2 regions of the Butyricimonas sp. RTP31003st1_G1_RTP31003_210430 genome follow, and region 2 is predicted to be linked to the other one. Evidence: riboswitches for the same ligand, from Rfam matches in the RefSeq annotation. Region 2 holds a riboswitch; the other holds the start of a gene.
What was found. Region 2 has a riboswitch for cobalamin ahead of AB5542_RS18445 (4-hydroxyphenylacetate 3-hydroxylase family protein). Riboswitches for the same ligand answer to the same signal wherever they lie in the genome.
Positions count from the first base shown of each region.

Region 1: another riboswitch for cobalamin. It lies ahead of AB5542_RS11235 (acyl-CoA carboxylase subunit beta); the one in region 2 lies ahead of AB5542_RS18445 (4-hydroxyphenylacetate 3-hydroxylase family protein).

Region 1 covers NZ_JBCOSQ010000031.1:50,437-54,849, forward strand. Annotated here, with positions in the region: gene AB5542_RS11220 (DUF5074 domain-containing protein) at 1-651, shown strand, start outside; gene AB5542_RS11225 (PKD domain containing protein) at 660-1,664, shown strand; gene AB5542_RS11230 (GIN domain-containing protein) at 1,735-2,553, opposite strand; cobalamin riboswitch at 2,727-2,910, shown strand; partial or broken gene AB5542_RS11235 (acyl-CoA carboxylase subunit beta) at 3,029-4,413, shown strand.
Region 2 covers NZ_JBCOSQ010000079.1:10,294-14,706, reverse strand. Annotated here, with positions in the region: gene AB5542_RS18455 (tetratricopeptide repeat protein) at 1-256, opposite strand, end outside; gene AB5542_RS18450 (phosphoglycerate kinase) at 485-1,678, shown strand; cobalamin riboswitch at 1,899-2,102, shown strand; gene AB5542_RS18445 (4-hydroxyphenylacetate 3-hydroxylase family protein) at 2,457-3,920, shown strand; gene AB5542_RS18440 (NifU family protein) at 3,898-4,227, shown strand; gene AB5542_RS18435 (acetyl-CoA hydrolase/transferase family protein) at 4,227-4,413, shown strand, end outside.

The sequences.
Region 1 (4,413 bases), on a different contig from region 2:
GTCCTAACATTTATTGAAGGTTCTGCTGGAGCGAACAAAACGACTATGGCCGTTGCAAACGGTAAAATTTTTGCGGCACAAAGCAATAAACTTATCGTTATTGAATCAAACAAGTCTTCCATTTCAAAAGAAATACCTGTTAGCGGTAACATTTCTGGTGTTATCCCATCTTCCGACGGTAATATATGGCTTGCTTGTAGAGCCAGTGGGGAAGAGCCAGCAAAGATTATAAAGCTTGATGCACAGAGCTATTCCATGCAAGAGAATTCTATTGAAGACGAAACGGCAGGCAAGATATTGAACGGCGGTTGGAATGCAACTCCTTATATTACAGCCAAAGGCGATACATTATACATGGGTAGTGGCAGTACTCCGATGCCTGTTTATCGTCATGTTTTCAGCCAGAAGAAGACTGAGTTCATGGGAGATATGACTGAGAGACTGGATCATGTTCTAACTTTATATAATTGCATCGCTGTACATCCTATTACAGGAGAGGTTTACGCTAATATTATTTCGAGCTATAGTTTGGATCCTGAAAATAAAATCTGTGTTTTTGATTTTAATAATGATAAATTGGCATTGAAGGCCAATTATAAAGGATATACAGAATGTCCTGCTGGTGTATTTTTTACTTATAATTTTGAATGATAACATTCATGAAGAAGAATTTACGTTATATTTTAGCTATTCTGTGTTTTGCGGGAATGTGGATTTCCTGTAGTGATGATGGAGGGAATGATGGGGAAGAGCCGCTTACGGCTCCGGAAGTGTCTGTTCAGAATTTGAGTTTGAAGGATGCTATCCTTCCGGGAAGAACTGTGAGATTGAGAGCGAATATCATTAATACAACAGAGGCAGGCTTGCAGTGGTTCGTGGATGGGAAAGAAGTATCTACTGATACTATTTTCGAGTTCTCATCAGTGAAGGAAGGGGCCTTTCGGATCAAGGTGACTGCTTTTAATAGACTTGGTACTGCATCCGATAGTTTGGACATTCAGGTGATGGATGGGTTCAAAATATCGGATATTACGAACTGGACTGGGAGTGGTGAGAATCAATCGATGTTGGCCATACAATGGATTACCGGAGAAGTGGAGAATTGGTCAAATCCTGAAGATCGTGATGTTTTCTTTCGTGCTTGGGGATATAGATGGGAAAAAGCAAATCCCCCTACGGGACATGATATGATCGTGGATATTGCTAAAAAAGATCCGCGTTTGTTTATTATCGTGGCATCTGATGGTAATCTTGGAATGACAATAAGGGGTTTCGGTTACGATATTGATGGTGATGGAATTGAAATTCAAAGTGAAGATCTTGAATATGGGGATAGAACGTTGAAAGGAATACATTTGACAGAGGCAGATTTCAAGGATGGTATTTATGAACAGAAAGAGGCTGATGTCAATATGGATGGTTTTAACGTAATTTCAGGAGGAGATTATTGGATTGGTGGATGGTATGTAGTTTATCCTTCTTATTGGCTAGGGAGTGGAGAGGCTGTATTAGAATCGAAAGAATATGAATATTCTGGTCTTTATGCAGGTAATCGCTTGCTGGAAAATGAGGAATGGCATACTTGGACATTCTCTCCGATTAATAATGCAGAGAAAAATATATTACCAATACCTCGTTTGTTAAAGGCTGCGCCAAACAATTAGTAAAGGTATTTTGTTGATACAAATGGGGAAAACAATTTTTCGTTTTCCCCATTTTATATTAGACTAATAACTATTTCTCGTATTCTTTCTTGTTCTCCAAGAGTTTTGAGGAGATCTTGTTAATGTTCGAAGCTCCTGATGAGTGCAGGGAGAGGATGATCGGATCGCCGGAGTATGTAGCTTTTGCGGCACCGGAGGTGTGTAGACTGATTTTTTCTTTGACTTGAAAATGAGCTTTTGCAGCTCCCGATACTTCTGCTTTCAGTTCGTTTATCGGAAAGTCTTCCAAGTTTGCTTTTGAGGCTCCCGATACTTCCATTTTGCAGTGTATGGTGTTACCTTTAAGGGAGAGGTTTGATGCCCCGCTAATGTCGAAGGTTGATTCGGGGCTGGTCATTTGTCCTTTGAGGTTTGAGGCACCACTTAGTTCTATGTCAAGTTTTTCTTTTGCTAGGAAGTCTCCACCTACAAGCATTTTGCTGGCTCCAGAGAGGTCCACCTTTAGCTTGGCTGTCGTGAAATCCCCGATTGTTTCCAATTTGCAGACTCCGGTTAACTCCACGTTATCAAGGCTGGTAACGGTAACTTCTGCCGTGAAATGGTCGTCGTCATTATTTCTTTTATTTTTAGTGGTAATTTTTCCTTCGATATAGATTTGTAATTTTCCATCGGAATCCAGTTTCAGAACGAGTTGTTTTTCGAGTCGGGCCGGAATGTTTACGGTGACTCCGGTGGTGTTACCTTGTTTCGTTGTGATACTGAAGATTCCGTGAGCCTTGATTCCGGTGATTTTTTGTCCCTGGAATCGGGAAACGGTGATTTGCTCTTGTGCGAAAGCTCCGACTATCGAGAGGCAGAGAACGAAAATGACAAACAATATTTTTTTCATAATAATCTGTTTTTATGATGGGACGCTTAAAGGTAATGAAAAGTTACAGGTATGGGTGTTATTTTCTAAAAAAAGGGAGAATGAGGAGAAGCATGGAAAGAACTTTTCTGATGATAAATTGAATCAAACCAATTATATTTTATACATTTGTTCCCATTAAAGTTCTTTACAACACGTAATCAGACTGCTCAGGTGCCTCGTTTTGACGAGGAGAATAGGGAACCGTGTGAGAATCACGGACTGTCGCGCAACTGTAATCACCAGAAGGGTTTTGCCACTAATGTCCACTGTCCAGGGGATGGGAAGGACGGCAAAATGGTGAAAGTCAGGATACCTGCCTTTGCGGATTGACAATGCTTTCGCGGAATGAAGCTAAGGTCAGACTTATCAACCCGGTTGAGATACTTGGGGCGTATTTTTCTTATTTCTTTCCTTTATTTCGTGTGGAGCTAAATAGTGTATAAACTAATTTAGTATGAGAAAATCGTTTGAAAAATTTCTGGAAAGACAAGATGCCTTAGCCCGGCAATACGGTAAGGAGTATGAGGACAAACAACACAACCGGGGAAAACTTACCGCTCGGGAACGGATTACATTTCTTTTCGATGAGGGGACATTTGAAGAGGTGGATGCTTACTCACCTTCTGCGGCGACTTCTTTTGGTAAAGCAGTACGTTCATACGGGGATGGGGTGATTGCCGGATTCGGCACGGTGAACGGGCGTCAGGTTTTTGCTTATTCGCAAGATTTTAACGTGCAGGGTGGTTCGTTGGGTTCCGTGCATGCGGCCAAGATTATAAAAGTACAGGATATGGCTCTGAAAACGGGATCGCCTGTCGTGGGATTGATTGATTCGGGAGGAGCCCGGATTCAAGAGGGGGTGGCTAGTTTGGCCGGGTATGCGGGAATATTCCGACGGAATGTACTCTCTTCCGGAGTAATCCCTCAGATTTCAGTTATTATGGGGCCGGCTGCCGGAGGGGCTGTTTATTCTCCAGCCTTGACTGATTTTATTTTTATGACGGCAGCAACCAGTTATATGTTCGTGACCGGACCTAACGTGGTGAAACAGGTACTGAATGAAACAATATCTCCCGAAGAACTTGGAGGTGCATCTGTACATGCCGTGAAATCAGGTGTGGCGGATTTTGTTTTTAATGATGATGAAAATACGTTATTGGGGGTAAAGATGTTATTATCTTACCTGCCTTCCAATAATATCGAGAACGCTCCTTTTCTGGTGACGGATGATCCGGTTGACCGGATAGAAGAGAGTTTGCGGGATATTGTTCCTGAAGATCCGGATAAGCCTTATGATGTGAGGGATGTTATCCGTTTGATTACAGATAAAGGAAAATTTTTGGAGATTGCGGAGAGTTACGCTCCCAATATCATTATTGGGTTGGCCCGATTCGGGGGATTCGTGACCGGGATTATTGCGAATCAACCCAAAGTTATGGCGGGTACTTTGGATATGAATTCATCGGTGAAAGCTGCTCGTTTTATTAATTTCTGTGATAGTTTTAATATTCCGGTTGTTACTTTGGAGGACGTTCCCGGTTTCCTTCCGGGGGCCGATCAGGAACATGCCGGAATTATCCGGCACGGAGCCAAGCTCCTATATGCTTACACGCGGGCGACGGTTCCCAAGATTACCGTGGTCTTGCGTAAATCATACGGGGGTGCTTATATCGTGATGAACAGTAAGGGAATTGGCGGAGATTATAATTTTGCATGGCCGACAGCCGAGATTGCTGTTATGGGACCGGAAGGGGCTATTGCTATTCTTTATCATAAGGAATTTGCCGCTGCTGATGATCCGGTAGCTTTGAAAAAAGATTTGTTGGCGCAGTATAGGGA
Region 2 (4,413 bases):
AGTAAATCCGAGCCTGTTGCATCTGCTCCACCCTAGTGGAATAACAACTTCCCGCGGTCAACAATACTTTCGAACGGAAAAAATTAGGTAACCCCATAGACACCTTTACCAAAGAATCAAACGCAGGCGATAACATCACAGAGTTCTCCAACTCCCTGCACAATTCTGCTGTTTTCGCTTTCTCATTTTTCCGACAAGAAGACAACAAAAACAAAATTGTTATCCCCATGCATATTATGATTACAACTCGTCTCATTCTTGCTAATTTTGTCTTCTCTCACCAAGCTAATAGTCTATTCACTACCATGCACATTTTTATTGAAGGTAAAAATCCAAATTTTCCGTGAGTGATACAAATTTTCACCCACATTTTTTCATCCTGTACATCCACTAAATTCCTTCCTGCATATTTTTTGGTTTAAATAATTTTATCCTTACCTTTATCTTTTGATTAAGTAATTTACTCATTAAAATAACAATTGCTATGCAGACAATTGATAATTACAACTTTAAAAACAAGAAGGCGCTTATCCGCGTAGACTTCAACGTACCTTTAAATGAAAAGTTCGAGATCACGGACGACACCCGTATGCGGGCAGCCGTTCCCACGATCAAGAAAGTGTTGACGGGAGGAGGTTCCGTAATATTGATGTCTCATCTCGGACGCCCGAAAAACGGACCGGAAGACAAATTTTCATTAAAACATATCCAGAAACACCTGGAAGAACTGTTAGGTGTACCCGTGAAGTTCGCCGATGACTGCATCGGGGAAAGTGCGGTAAAAGCTGCAACAGACCTGAAACCGGGAGAAGTTCTCCTGTTGGAAAACCTTCGATTCTACAAAGAAGAAGAAAAAGGAGACGAGAATTTCGCTCAAAAACTGGCATCTTTAGCCGACGTTTGGATCAACGATGCCTTCGGGACAGCCCACCGGGCTCACGCATCCACCGCTGTTATTGCCAAATTTTTCCCGAATGACAAACTATTCGGCTACGTCATGCAAGGAGAATTGGAAAGCGTGGATAAAGTAATGCACAACCCTACCCGCCCGTTCACGGCCATCATGGGAGGCTCCAAAGTTTCATCCAAAATCGATATTATCATGAACCTCATGGATAAGGTGGATAACCTCATCTTGGGCGGTGGAATGACTTACACGTTCAAAAAAGCATTAGGCGGTCATGTCGGCAATTCTATCTGCGAGGAAGACAAACTCGACCTGGCTCTTGAAATCATGAAACTAGCCAAAGAAAAAGGTGTAAATCTTGTATTGGCAACCGACACTGTCGCTGCCGACGCTTTCGACAATAACGCCAACACCCAGATCGTTCCTTCCATGGAAATTCCCGATGGATGGGAAGGATTGGATGTAGGCCCGGAAAGTATTGCTTCCTTCACCAAGGTCATCGAGCAATCCAAAACAATCCTTTGGAATGGCCCCGTGGGAGTATTCGAAATGCCAAAATTCGCCGTGGGAACCAAGGCCATTGCTGATGCCATCGTGAAAGCCACAGCAAACGGCGCCTTCTCCTTAATCGGGGGTGGCGACTCTGTTGCCGCCATCAACCAATTCGGCTTGGCCGACAGGGTCAGCTACGTATCCACCGGAGGTGGTGCCCTGCTCGAATACATCGAGGGAAAAGAGTTACCGGGAATCACGGCTATTCGAGGAAAATAAACTTCACCAAACATCATAATCGTGACCGGAGCAAATTCCGGTCACTTTTCTTATATAGAAAATTTCTTCTTTGAGACTTTACCACCATTAAATCATTATTACCTATTCTCTCGAATTTCTACACGTCTCCATCAAGACCTCATTAACAAATTAACGGACTAAGCTTTTTTACATCCATTAAAAAATTACAGAAAAAAAGTAGGAATACAATTATATTTATATACCTTTGTGACGTCATGGTGATCTCTTCCCCCTGCAAGGGAAAAGATTGAATAGGGAATCCGGTGAAAATCCGGGACTGTGCCCTCAGCTGTAAGTTCTTAAAAAGGTTTTCGCATTCTAATGGTCACTTTTTCAACAAGAAAAGGGAAGGCCGCGAATTCCGGAACAAGTCAGAAGACCTGCCTGACAAAATATAAATCCGTTACTCTGGGGATTTGGGGTAAAGGAGATGTGCGAAGTTATTCATAAAAATAAAATTGTGTTGACGTCCCCCGGGATGGAACATTATGAACAAAGGAGCATTACAGCGTGAGTATATTTATACTGACGTAATTAATTCTTTTTCAACGAGAAAAAGAAAATGTTTCTCTATGATGGCAACGAGAGACAGCGAATGTTACCCCTTCAACGGCAAACATACGCCTCGATCCTCTGTATCCTTTCCCTTCTCACTTTCTTCCCTTCAAATTCTCCCCTGTAACAGACAGCAAACGGCTTTTATTTACTGCAATTTTTCTTTATTCAAAATATTACAACTAATAAAATATCAAAGATCATGATGACAAAAGAACAGTACATTGAGAGTCTCAGGAAACTAAACCTGAAGGTCTATTTCATGGGAGAACTAATCAGCAATCCCGTAGATCACCCGATGATCCGCCCGTCCATGAATGCAGTGGCCATGACTTATGAATTGGCTGAAAAAGATGAGTACAAGACGCTCATGACGGCAAAATCCAATCTTACCGGAAAAACAGTTAATCGTTTCTGCCACCTGCATCAAAGCACCGAAGACTTGATCAACAAGGTAAAGATGCAACGTTTAGTCGGACAGAAAACCGGGGCTTGTTTCCAACGCTGCGTTGGAATGGACGCCTTCAACGCCATTTACTCCACCACTTACGAAATTGACCAAGCTCATGGAACGGAATACCACAAACGTTTCATAGAGTACTTGAAATATGTACAAGACAACGATCTCACTGTCGACGGGGCTATGACCGATCCGAAAGGAGACCGGGGTCTTTCTCCATCACAACAAGAAGATCCGGACCTATATCTTCGCATCAAGGAAGTACGCCCGGACGGGATTATCGTTCGCGGGGCCAAAGCTCACCAAACCGGGGCAGTCAATTCCCACGAACACTTGATTATGCCGACCGTAGCCATGAAAGAATCCGATAAAGACTACGCTGTTTCATTTGCCGTACCTTCTGACGCGGAAGGCGTACTCATGATCTACGGACGCCAGTCCTGCGATACCCGCAAAATGGAAAAAGACGCGGATCTCGACTTGGGAAATTCACAATTCGGTGGACATGAAGCTCTTGTGATATTTGACGATGTATTCGTCCCCAACGAGCGAATTTTCATGTGTAAAGAATATGAATTTGCAGGCATGATGGTAGAGCGTTTTGCCGGTTATCACAGACAATCCTACGGGGGATGTAAAGTCGGTGTAGGTGACGTACTTATCGGTGCTGCCGCTCTCGCCGCAGACTACAATGGAGTACCTAAAGCCAACCATATCAAGGACAAGCTCATCGAAATGATGCACCTCAACGAAACCCTTTACTCGTGCGGAATCGCCTGCTCGGCAGAAGGAGAACCCACGTTGGCGGGCAACTACCAGATCAATTTGCTACTTGCCAATGTCTGCAAACAGAACGTGACTCGTTTCCCGTATGAAATTGCCAGACTCGCGGAAGATATTGCCGGGGGATTAATGGTAACCATGCCTTCAGCCCAAGATTTAAGAGACCCGTATATCGGTGGATATGTAAAAAAATACCTGCAAGGAGCCACGGGGACTGACACTGAAAACCGGATGCGTATTCTTCGCCTGATCGAGAACATCACGCTCGGGACCGCGGCGGTAGGCTACCGCACGGAATCCATGCACGGAGCCGGCTCCCCACAAGCACAACGAATCATGATTGCCCGGCAAGGAAACCTCGAAAACAAGAAAGAATTAGCAAAACAAATTGCCCGGATCGATGAAAGTAAGAACCGGAAATAATCAAGACCCCACGACTCTGTGGAAGCACCTGGAGGAGATCATAAAAACACACATTCGCCCTCTCCTCCAGGACCACGGGGGGGATATTGTTATTCGGGAAATCCGCGAGAAAGACGTGCGGGTTGCTCTACTCGGCAACTGCAAGGGATGCCCTGCCGCACAAATCACGATTGAACAGACCGTGCAACGCATTCTCTCGGAACAAATGGGAAACAAGATCGGGAAAGTCATTCTGGTGAACGAAATAGATCCCGGTATATTAGACTTTGCTCGTCAGATTCTCAACCGCAATAAAACAGATAGATGATGAACTGGAAAGAACTTTATACACAAAAACTAACCACAGCCGAGAAAGCAATCAAGGCCATCCGGAACAACGACCGGGTTGTCTTTGCCCATGCAGCAGGTGTTCCTCAGGAAATCACCAAAGCTCTCGTGGCACACAAAGACGATTTCCATAACGTGGAAATATACCATATGCTATGCCTTGGCG